2 regions of the Nesterenkonia rhizosphaerae genome follow, and region 2 is predicted to be linked to the other one. Evidence: predicted binding sites of a transcription regulator. Region 2 holds the regulator's gene; the other holds the start of a gene.
What was found. Region 2 encodes HspR, which represses chaperone genes until heat shock. Its sites were predicted from a motif close to AAGTTGAGTCNNNNNGACTCAACTT; they were not measured.
Positions count from the first base shown of each region.

Region 1: the regulator HspR is predicted to act here: its motif matches at 2,564-2,588, upstream of clpB (ATP-dependent chaperone ClpB).

Region 1 covers NZ_BAABLW010000007.1:120,839-126,603, reverse strand. Annotated here, with positions in the region: gene clpB (ATP-dependent chaperone ClpB) at 1-2,485, opposite strand, end outside; gene ABEA23_RS06280 (TIR domain-containing protein) at 3,010-3,381, shown strand; gene ABEA23_RS06275 (caspase family protein) at 3,387-4,373, shown strand; gene ABEA23_RS06270 (hypothetical protein) at 4,373-4,648, shown strand; gene ABEA23_RS14235 (FtsX-like permease family protein) at 4,916-5,419, shown strand.
Region 2 covers NZ_BAABLW010000007.1:499,030-504,794, reverse strand. Annotated here, with positions in the region: gene ABEA23_RS08010 (penicillin-binding transpeptidase domain-containing protein) at 1-369, opposite strand, end outside; gene ABEA23_RS08005 (AbgT family transporter) at 513-2,225, shown strand; gene ABEA23_RS08000 (heat shock protein transcriptional repressor HspR) at 2,247-2,669, opposite strand; gene ABEA23_RS07995 (DnaJ C-terminal domain-containing protein) at 2,814-3,785, opposite strand; gene ABEA23_RS07990 (nucleotide exchange factor GrpE) at 3,809-4,612, opposite strand; gene dnaK (molecular chaperone DnaK) at 4,715-5,765, opposite strand, start outside.

The DNA.
Region 1 (5,765 bases), 380 kb from region 2:
CACCGATCTCCCGCTGCACCAGACGGCGCAGCGGCCGGGCGCCATAGGCCGGGTCGTAGCCGGTGAAGCCCAACCATTCCTTGGCAGCTTCGGTGACCTCCAAGGTGAGCCTGCGGGAGTTCATGCGCTCCTGCAGGGAGGCGATCTGCAGATCCACAATTGAGGTCAACTGCTCCATAGAGAGCGGATCGAACATCACGATGTCGTCCAGGCGATTGAGGAATTCGGGCTTGAAGCTGGCGTTGACCACGCTCATCACCCGCTCCTTCTTCGTCTCCTGTTCCAGGGTTTGGTCCACCATGAACTGGGAGCCGAGGTTGGAGGTCAGGATCAGCACCACGTTGCGGAAGTCCACGGTGCGGCCCTGCCCGTCGGTGAGGCGCCCGTCGTCGAGGACCTGCAGAAGGATGTCGAAAACCTCGGGGTGGGCCTTCTCCACCTCATCCAGCAGGATCACCGAGTAGGGGCGACGGCGCACGGCTTCGGTCAGCTGGCCACCCTCATCGAAGCCTACGTACCCCGGAGGGGCGCCCACCAGCCGGGCCACCGAGTGCTTCTCGGAGTATTCGGACATATCGAGGCGGACCATGGAGCGCTCGTCGTCGAAGAGGAACTCCGCCAGCGCCTTGGCCAGCTCGGTCTTGCCCACGCCGGTGGGACCGAGGAAGAGGAAGCTGCCGGTGGGCCGGTTGGGATCGGCCACACCGGTGCGTGCCCGGCGCACGGCGTCGGATACGGCGGATACGGCCTTCTCCTGGCCGATGAGCCGGGCTCCGATGAGCTCCTCCATCTGCAGCAGCTTGGCGGTTTCGCCCTGCAGCAGTCGGCCGGCGGGAATCCCGGTCCAGGCGGAGATGACTTCGGCGATGGCGTCGGCGTCGACCTTCTCCGGGACCATGCGGTCTCCGGTTTCCATGTTGGCCTCGGCTTCTTCGGCGGCGATCAGCTCCTTCTCCAGGGCTGGGAGTTCCCCGTAGAGCAGGCGTGAGGCCTCGCCCAGGTCGCCTTCGCGCTGGGCGCGTTCGGCGGCGGATTTCAGCTCATCCCTGCGGGCACGCAGCTCGCCGGCCTTGACGTGGGCGGAGCGTTCCTGCTGCCAGCGGGCCTGCAGCTCACGCAGCTGCTCCTCCTTATTGGCCAGCTCTTCCTGCAGGGCGGCCAGGCGCTCCTGGGAGGCGGGGTCCTTTTCGGCTGTGAGCCACTGCTCCTCAACCTTGAGGCGGTCCACTTCACGGCGCAGCGCGTCGATCTCCACCGGATCGGAGTCGATCTCCATCTTCAGCCGGGAGGCAGCCTCGTCCACCAGGTCGATGGCCTTATCCGGCAGCTGGCGACCACTGATGTAGCGATCGGAGAGCGTGGCTGCCGAGACCAGTGCGGCGTCGGAGATCTCCACACCGTGGTGGGCCTCGTACTTCTCCTTGATCCCGCGCAGGATCGCCACCGTGTCCTCCACTGATGGCTCTCCCACGTAGACCTGCTGGAAGCGGCGCTCCAGGGCGGCGTCGGCCTCGATGTTCTCGCGGTACTCATCAAGGGTGGTGGCACCGATAAGGCGCAGCTCACCGCGGGCGAGCATGGGCTTGAGCATATTGCCGGCGTCCATGGAGCCGTCAGAGGAGCCACCGGCGCCGACTACGGTATGGATCTCATCGATGAAGCTGATGATCTGGCCTTCGGCGGCTTTGATCTCGTCCAGGACGGCCTTCAGGCGCTCTTCGAATTCGCCGCGATATTTGGATCCGGCCACCATGGCCCCCAGATCCAGGGAGATCAAGGTCTTCCCCCGCAGTGCGTCCGGAACGTCACCGGCCTCAATACGCTGGGCCAGACCTTCGACGACGGCGGTTTTACCGACGCCGGGCTCGCCGATAAGGACGGGGTTGTTCTTGGTGCGCCGGGAGAGGACCTGGATGACGCGGCGGATTTCGGAGTCACGGCCGATCACCGGATCCAGCTTGCCGTCGCGGGCCAGGGCAGTGAGGTCAGTGCCGTACTTCTGCAGCGCCTCGGAGGTGGTCTCCGGGTCCGGTGTGTCCACGGTGCGGCCTTTGCGGATTTCCGGCAGGGCCTTGCGCAGCGCTTTGGCGTCGGCTCCGGCTTCTTGGAGCGCTTTGCCGGCGGGACCATTCTCCTCGGCGACGGCGATCAGCAGGGTGTCGGTGTTGATGAAGGTGTCCCCGAGCTTGCTCGCCTCGGCCTGAGCGGCACGGACAATGTTGAGACCAGCCGGGGAGAACTGCGGCTGCGCTACGGAGGAGCCGGAAGTGGAGGGCAGCTGCTGGATAGCCGCGGAGGCGCGCTCAGAGACCAGATCCGGATCAGCGCCAACCTGCTTGAGCAGGCGGACGCCGTCTGACCCGCGCTGGTCCATCAGCGCTTTGAGGATATGGGCCGGTTCGATCTGCGGGTTACCGGCGATGCTGGCGTTGTTTGAGGCTGCTGAGATGGCTTCTTGGGACTTGGTGGTCAGCTTCACATCCATGGGCTTAGCACGCCCCCTTTCTGGTTCACACAGTAATCAGTGACGCCCATTCAGCGATAGGGGTGACGGACGCCGACAAACTTGAGTCAACCATACTCAACTTATTTCTCGACGGGTCTATTCCGGAGCAGCCTGGGACAGCGAAGTTGTCCAGCTGTAGGTTCTCGTTCAAGTTGATCAATTCTCACTTTCGTGCCCACCACTTGTCAGATTTCTCAGACACCTGTCGCATCTCACCTACGCAGTGTGAACGGGCACGATGTGAGTCCCTGGTGGTGCGGCACAGTCATCAGAATCGAGGGGTGGATGACCGAAGACCCGAACGTCGTACTAGTGGCCAGGAAGCCTACGACAACCCCCCCCCAATGATTCAGATCACACTTAGGTCATTTGAAGCAGACACATCGTGCAGATATCTATCATATTTCTAAAACAACACATATCATCAATCATATTTAACGTGAGCCTGCATTTAACTCCGACGATCAGCGTCGGGTGACGGCTCCTGATAGGAGAGGACTCTCGTGGCAGATAAAAAAGTAATATTTGTAGCGTTTGCAATCGAGGATGAAAGGCAGCGGGACTTCCTGAAAGGTCAGTCACTCTCGCCTAGAGCGCCCTACGAGTTCGTCGATATGTCGGTCAAGGAGGCATACGACACTGAGTGGAAGAACAAGGTGCGCACCCGTATCAAGCGTTCAGATGGAGTGATCGTTCTGGTCAGTAAGAACTCGGCGACCTCGAGTGGGCAGAAGTGGGAGATCCAATGTGCGATAGAGGAGGGCAAGTCGATTCGAGGAATCTACGCGTATAGCGACGACCGGTCTTCGATCGCAGGGGTGAACACCTACACCTGGAGCGATGCCAACATCAGCAATTTCATCGACAGCCTCTGAACGCTATGCGTAAAGCACTGATAGTCGGGATTGATCATTACGACAACATAGGGTCACTGCGAGGATGCGTCAATGACGCCTACAGCGTGTATGGGGCCCTAGAGCGCCACTCCAACGGGACCCTAAACTTCCCTAGCCCGAGATTGCTGATCAGCACCGGTCCCGGACATGCCGTAGAGAAGTTGACGTTGAAGAACGCAGTCCGCGAGTTGTTTAAAGACGACGCAGAAATAGCCCTGTTCTACTTCTCTGGACACGGTTACTTGGAGGACACTGGAGGGTTCTTGTGTTCCAGCGATGTCAGCACAGGCGATGATGGACTCTCCTTGGTCGAGGTGATGACGATGGCGAATGAATCGCCCGCTAAGAACAAGGTCATCATTTTGGATAGTTGCCACAGTGGCGCAGCTGCCACAACAACGGTCGGGGCGGTGCAGGCAGACATCCGTGAAGGTGTGACCATCTTGTCTGCGTCAACCGCGAATCAGTACGCCATGGAACAGGGTGGATCCGGGGTTTTCACAGACTTGTTCGTCGATGCCCTCAACGGAGCCGCAGCCAATCTCGTCGGAGACGTCACGCCAGGTAGCGTTTATGCTCACGTCGATCAGTCGCTGGGCCCCTGGCAACAGCGACCGGTTTTCAAAACGAACGTGAAGACATTCGTCTCGCTCCGCACTGCTGAACCTCCCATCGCTTTGACTGATCTCCAGCAGCTCACTCAGATTTTTCCGGAACCATCGACGGTGTTATCGCTTGACCCGTCCTTCGAGCCGGCCCGCTCTGCTGAGGAGGCAGCCAACCCAGAAATTCCAGACCCGGATCCATTGAACACCGCCACTTTTAAAGTGTTGCAGAACTACGTGAAGGTCAATCTCGTACGTTCGGTCGATTCCCCACACATGTACTACGCGGCAATGGAAAGTAAGGCGTGTGTATTGACTGTGCTCGGACAGCACTACTGGAACCTCGTCAACGATGGGCTGATTTGATGCCAGAGGACCTCTCCGATTTCTTCGAAGCACCTGCGACCTTGGAACTCGTTGCAGCAGTTGAACACGAGCGGTGGTCGCACTGGCAACGCTACCTGCACGGCCAATGTTCTTCCTTAGAAGATGGAAGCCTGGTCATCCCGGCTCACCTCGTCGCTCAATGGTCAAAACAAATGAGTACGCCTTATAAAAACCTCTCAGAAAAGGAGAAAGAAAGTGATCGGGAACAGGCACGGGAGTACATCACTGCTATGCAGCGTGCGCTAAACCTCTGAGTGTCGGAGCAATGCACGTTAGGTGATCTTTCTACGTGCACGGCACCGCGGTTTGGCGTTATAGGTTCTTCACACGCGCTCGACTCCGGACTGATCGAGCCAGCGAGCTAACAAACTGAAGGCTGCTAGTTGTTCGAGAGCAAGTTGCTTCTCACCTCCGTCGCTTGTTGCATCAGCTCATGCTGCATCAGGCCCAACCGATCTCCTGCAAAGCGGAAAGTACAGCCGAGGAGGTGATAGAACTCGGCAACTATCAACCTTCTGACCGTGTTGGCCGCCTTGCTCCTGGGGATCGGCGTACTCATTGCGCTAATCGGCACATTAAACACGTTGCGCCTGACAGCGATCGAACGACACCAAGTGATCGGGCTGCAAAGAGCACTCGGGCTTCCGCGGTTTCAGGTCCGAGCTGCAATAACCTACGAGTCGGTCATGTTGTCCATATTTGGCGGCGTCATCAGAGTCGTGCTCGGTTCACCGGTGGCTATCGTTGGTGCGTACTCCCTGGCAAACAATCTTCGCAGGGCTGCGGTTCGCCCTGAACTTGCCACCGGCTTTCTTCGCGACCACCCTGGTCCTCGCCATCGTCGTGGGTGTGGCCGCAGTCATGATCACGGCCAGAAAAGCAATGCGAGTGCCGCCGGTCGCGTCGGCGCCAAGATGAAGATCGCGCCGTGGGCGTCCTGCTCGGGTTCGTTGGAAGCTACGGCAGCTCAAGGACTCGAACCACAGGTTGCTGACCTTCGCGCCGTGAACCGCTCCGGGCACTAAAGGGTCGCGACTCATCCCCAGTGCCGGTCCCAGCTACACAGAGATCATGAGCTACATCGAGTCCCACTGTGAAGACTCAGGTTTGAATCCGGACGGTGTGGCACTGCGCGCCGGGGTGTCACTGCGCACGCTGCAAGCCATGTTCGCGGCGGAGGGGACCTCCCCCGCGCGAGAGATCAGAAGGGCGCGGCTCGCTCGCGGTCACCAGTTGCTCCTGAGGGCAAGGGCGTGGCGGAGTCGGCGTACTACTGCGGAATCAACGATGTCGGCACCTTCAGCCGTGCTTACCGGCGCAGCTTCGGTTGACCTCCCGTCGCCGCGAAAGGTCTGCACGTGATCCCGACGG
Region 2 (5,765 bases):
GTAGGTCCATTCCTCTCCGCTGATGCCCAGCTCGCCGAGGTCCCAGCGGTGTTCATAGGTGATCTCAGCGGTGGGAGCCCGAGGTGAGTCCTCCGGCGGTTCGAGCACATCGATCTGCGCCACCGTCACCTCGGGAGTCAGCTCCCCGAAGGGCTCATGCAGGTTCTCCGCTGCTTGGCTCAGCGTTTCCGCAGAGCCGGAGGCGAAGCTGACCTGGGAGAAGTCACCGCTGGAGAGCGCCCGTGCAAGGGACTGAGCAAAGGAGTCCACGGTAGCGGGAGGATCCTCCCCGCAAGAGGTGATGAGCAACGCCCCGGCGAGGGCAGCGGAAGCTACGAACAGACGACGACGGCGACGCAAGGAGAACACTCATCAAGTATGGAGGTTTTCTTCAGGTCGTGGGGGACATCGTGTGAAAAATGTTCCCTCGTGACGCTGACATGGATAAACTCCGCAAAGAATCACTGCACTGACGGGGTCAATACTAAAAAGCACCTGCGAAAGGACACTTGATGCCGAGCAACGACGGTCCCCCCGTCCGCGAGCCCGAATCCACCTCAGAGCACGAACCGGAGCGCAGGGGCGTCATCGTACGCTTCCTGGGCGGGATCGAGCGGATCGGTAATCTGCTGCCGCATCCTTTCTGGCTCTTCGTCATTCTCGCTGCGGTGGTGGTTACCCTTTCCGCCGTGCTGGAGGCCGCCGGGGTTGGCGCACAGAATCCCGCTGATGGGGAGCAGGTCGATGTCCAGAGCCTGCTGACTCCAGAAGGATTCCAGCGGATGATCTCCGAGGCCGTGGAAAACTTCGTGTCCTTCCCGCCCCTTGGTCTGATCATCACCGTCATGCTCGGGGTCGCCGTGGCCGAGGGATCCGGGCTGATCAGCGCAGCCATCCGGGTAGCGGTCTCGAGGGTCTCCCGCAGCTGGCTGACTTTCACTGTGGCTCTGGTGGGCGTGACCGGATCTGTGGCCTCCGATGCTATCTACATCATCTTGATTCCCTTAGCGGCTGCGGCGTTCAAAGCGGTGGGACGTTCGGCAGTCCTCGGCGCCATCGTTGCCTTCGGCTCGGCATCGGCCGGATATAACGCCTCATTGCTGATTACCGCTTCAGATCCACTGTTCGCTGGCATCTCCACCGCTGCCGCCCAGCTGATCGAGGAAGACTACGTGGTCTCCCCCATCGCCAACTACTTCTTCGCTGCTGCCTCCGCGGTAGTACTGGCTACGGTGGTGACTCTGGTGACGGAGCTCCTGCTGGTGAAGATGACCGAGCGGATGCGCAAAGAAGAGGACGCCGCTGGGGGCGCGGCCACTGCTGTACTCGCTGCAGGTCGGCCGGCGCAGCTTGCCGATGCGCAGGACTCGGTGCACAAGACCGGGACCGCTACTGGCGGAACCGCCGAAGGCACCGCTGGCGAGGGCGCGGAGCAACAAGCGCCGACCAGCGAGGAGGAGCTGCTGAGCTATTCCGCGCAGGAGGTGCGCGCCCTACTGTGGAGCGGACTGGCACTGGCAGTTTTCCTTGCGCTGTACTTCACGTTGTTGTTCCTGCCTGCTTCGCCGCTGTCCGGCGAGGGAGGGGCCCTTGAATCCCCCTTGCTCACCGATGTTGCTGTGCCCATCGCACTGGCGTTCCTCGTAGTCGGCCTGACCTACGGCATCGTCGCGGGCAGCATTACCCGCGCCCGAGATGTGCCAGAGCTGATGGCCCGATCCATCAAGGAGCTTTCCGGAGTAGTGGTGATCTTCTTTGCCGCGGCCCAGTTCATTGCCTACTTCAACTGGTCAAATATCGGCACAGTCTTAGCGATCAACGGAGCAGAAACCCTGGAACGCTGGGATCTGCCAGTCTTTGTGCTCTTCGGCGGAGTGGTCCTGCTGGTGGCGCTGTTCAACTTCTTCATCACCTCAGGCTCAGCCCAGTACACGCTGATGGCACCGGTGTTGGTCCCGATGCTCATGCTGATTGGGGTCAGCCCCGAGGTCACTCAGATGCTCTACCGGATGGGAGATTCCCCTACCAACATCATCTCCCCCATGAGTCCGTACTTCGCCCTGGCGCTGGGATATCTCCAGCGTTATTACCCGAAAGCCGGTGTGGGAACCCTGCTCTCGCTGACGCTGCCCATTTCAGTGGCGCTGCTGGTGTCCTGGTTCCTGTTCTTCATGCTTTGGTACGCCATCGGTTTGCCACTGGGCCCGGGAGTGCCGATTCGCTAGAGCATCGTCTAGGGACAGCGGCTACCGGTCCTGCCAGAGGACAATCTCTCTGGTGGCAGGCCGGGGCCGCTGTCCGCGGCTGAGACTGACCACATCGCCGTGGGGGCCAACCGCGAAGATCCTGGCCTGCCCAGGATTGCGCTGTGCCTGGCGCAGCTGCTGACGCAACTGACCGACCGTGTCCTCCAGTTCATCCACGCGGTTCTGCAACTGCAAGATGCGTCGGATTCCCTCCAGGGAGACGCCCTCCTGCGAGAGCTGCTGAATCTGTCGCAGCTGCTCAATGTCATAGGGAGAGTAACGCCGGTGCTTGCCGCCCTGGCGACGAGGAGTCACCAAGCCCATTCGGTCGTACTGACGCAGCGTCTGAGGGTGCATATCGGCTAGCTCTGCTGCCACGGAGATGACGAACAGGGGGGCGTGGCGGTTCTCCGCATCGACCATTCGCGGATCCTCCGCGAACTCTGCGATATTCGCTCGCACCGTGTACCGCATGACCATCGTTCACCTCCTGTGCTTGCTGTCTTCAGCCCCAGGTGCCTCCCGGCAATGGGACTGGAAGACCACTGGGCCTAGCCGACTTGTCCTTTACAACGCAGCCTTGGTCTCTAAATCTTCCCGAGGGCCGGTGCCTGCGGTGGCCTCCGCATAGGCCTTCACCGCGGCCAGAGCATCATCATTGAGCTCCTTGGGTACATGAACGTCGACGACGACCAGCATGTCACCCTGACTGTTCTTGCGGCGGATCCCGTGGCCCTTCAACCGCAGCACTCGCCCAGAGCTGGTTCCCGCGGGCACTTTGATGCGGACTTTCTCGCCGTGCACAGTAGGAACTTCCACAGTGGCTCCGAGGGCGGCTTCATCGAAGGTCACCGGCAAGTGGATGCGGATATTGTCTCCGTCGCGCTCAAAGAACGGGTGCGACTGGATGGAGACCTCCACGAGCAGATCACCGGTGCCACCGGGACCCTGCTGGCCCTTGCCCTTCACGCGGACCTTCTGTCCTTCTTTAATACCCGGGGGGATGCGCACGTCAATGACATTGCCATTGGCCTCGCGCAGCCCCACCGTGGTGCCGCGAACGGCGCCTTTGAAGGAGATCGTCGTTTTGGCGGTACGGTCAGCGCCCTTGGGCGAGCCGCCGAAACGGGAACCGAATCGGTCTCCTACGCCGCCGAAGAGATCCGAGAAATCCGGCCCCCCGCCGAAACGGCCGCCACCGGTGCCAGGTGCCCCTGAGAAACGATCTCCGAAGAGGCCGCCAAAGATATCCTCGAATCCGGCGGTGCCAGAGCCCGGGGCACCCGCGGAGAAGCGGGCGCCCGAGCCCATGGCACGGATCGCGTCATACTGCTGACGCTGTTCGGGATCGGAGAGCACCGAATGTGCCTCGGAGATGTCCTTGAAGCGCTGTTCGGCCGCCTCGTCACCCGGGTTCTTATCCGGGTGGTACTGACGCGCCAATTTGCGGTAGGACTTCTTGATCTCCTCGGCGGTGGCCTCCTTGGAGACGCCGAGAATCGCGTAGAAGTCCTTCTCTACCCAGTCCTGTGAAGCCATAGCGTCTCCCGCCTCCCTTCTACTTACTGCTGAGCTCCGCTGGAGACGATCACCTGTGCTGCACGCAGCAGGCGGTCGCCGTAGCGGTAGCCCGAACGGACGACGACGGCGATGTGGTCCGCCTCCACCTCGTCATGGGGCTGCTGCATGATGGCCTCATGCTCAGTGGGATCAAAGGCCTGACCCACCGCACCCACGGTTTCCAGACCCTGCGCGGTCAGCGCAGATTCCAGTCGGGCAGCAATATGCGCGAAGGGACCATCCTCGAGGTCACCGGCCTGACGGGCAGCGGCGATGTCATCGAGTACCGGCATCAGTTCGGCGATCAGCTGACCCTTGGTGCGGTCCTTCTCCAAGGCCCGGTCACGCTCCACGCGGCGCCGGTAGTTGACGTATTCGGCCTGCACTCGGCGCAGATCGTTCTCCAGCTCCGCTTCCCGGTCGTAACCCTGGGCAGCGAGCTCCTCCTCGGCAGCCTCGATACGTGACTCCGGTTCGGTTTCACCGCCGCCGATCGCTTCATCAAGAGGCACCTCGCGCAGCTCAGGCTCTTCGCTCAGTTCAGGATCCTCACCCGGCAGCGGCTCGTGGAGATCGCCTTCTTCTCCAGCCGGAGCCGCGTGGGCCTGCTGGACCTCGATGGACTCCTCGGGGGCATCTGCCAGTATCCGCTCGGCTTCTGCCAGCGGGTCTGCAGCAGGATCGGTGCCTGCGGCTTCACGGTCTTCGGCGGTGGCCTCGCCGGTAGCTTTGTCATCCCGTGCCGGGGTCGGATCGGGGATGCCATCCTCGGGGGATTTCTCCGGGTTGTACTTGTCCTCTGCCATGAGCTAAGGCCCTCCCTTCGGTCTGAGGATGCGCCCGCCCCTAAATGGAGCGGGCGCATCCTGCTGGTCTTCGAGAAGCGGGTCAGACGGTAACCGCCGTGACTACTTGTTCTCGTCCTCGTCCTCGTCGACAACCTCTGCGTCGACAATGTCCTCGTCCTGGGCCGGGGCGTCACCGGCGGGTGCACCCTCACCGGCTGCCTCGGCACCGCCCTGAGCATAGAGGGCTTCTCCGATCTTGACCTGGGAGGTCTGCAGCTTCTCGAAGGCTGCGCTGACCTCGTCGTCGTTATCGGTTCCCTCAAGGGCCTTCTTCAGTGCGTCGACGTCGGCCTGGACCTCAGTCTTGACCTCTTCAGGCAGCTTCTCGGCGTTGTCCTTGAGCAGCTTATCCACCGAGTAGGCGGAGGCCTCAGCAGCGTTGCGCTTCTCAGCGGCTTCGCGGCGCTTCTTATCCTCTTCGGCGTGCTTTTCTGCATCGGCGACCATCCGCTCGATGTCCTCCTTGTCCAGAGAGGTTCCACCGGTGATGGTCATGGACTGCTCGGTGCCGGTGCCCTTGTCCTTGGCGGAGACGTGGACGATACCGTTGGCGTCGATGTCGAAGGTGACCTCGATCTGGGGCATGCCGCGCGGTGCCGGAGCGATGCCGGTCAGCTCGAAGGTGCCCAGGGCCTTGTTGTCACGAGTGAACTCGCGCTCACCCTGGAAGACCTGGATAGCAACCGAAGGCTGGTTGTCCTCAGCGGTGGAGAAGACCTCCGAGCGCTTGGTGGGGATTGCGGTATTGCGCTCGATCAGCTTAGTCATCACACCGCCCTTGGTCTCGATACCCAGGGACAGCGGAGTGACGTCGATCAGCAGGACATCCTTGCGCTCACCGGCCAGCACACCTGCCTGCAGTGCGGCACCGACGGCGACGACCTCGTCCGGGTTCACCGACTTATTGGCTTCCTTGCCGGAGAGCTGCTTGACCAGCTCGGCAACGGCCGGCATACGAGTGGAGCCGCCCACCAGGATGACGTGGTCGATGTCGGAGATCTTGACTCCGGCCTCGGAGATGACATCGCTGAATGGCTTCTTGGTCCGCTCCAGCAGATCCGAGGTCATGTCCTCGAACTTCGCGCGGGTCAGCGTCTCGTTGACGTGAACC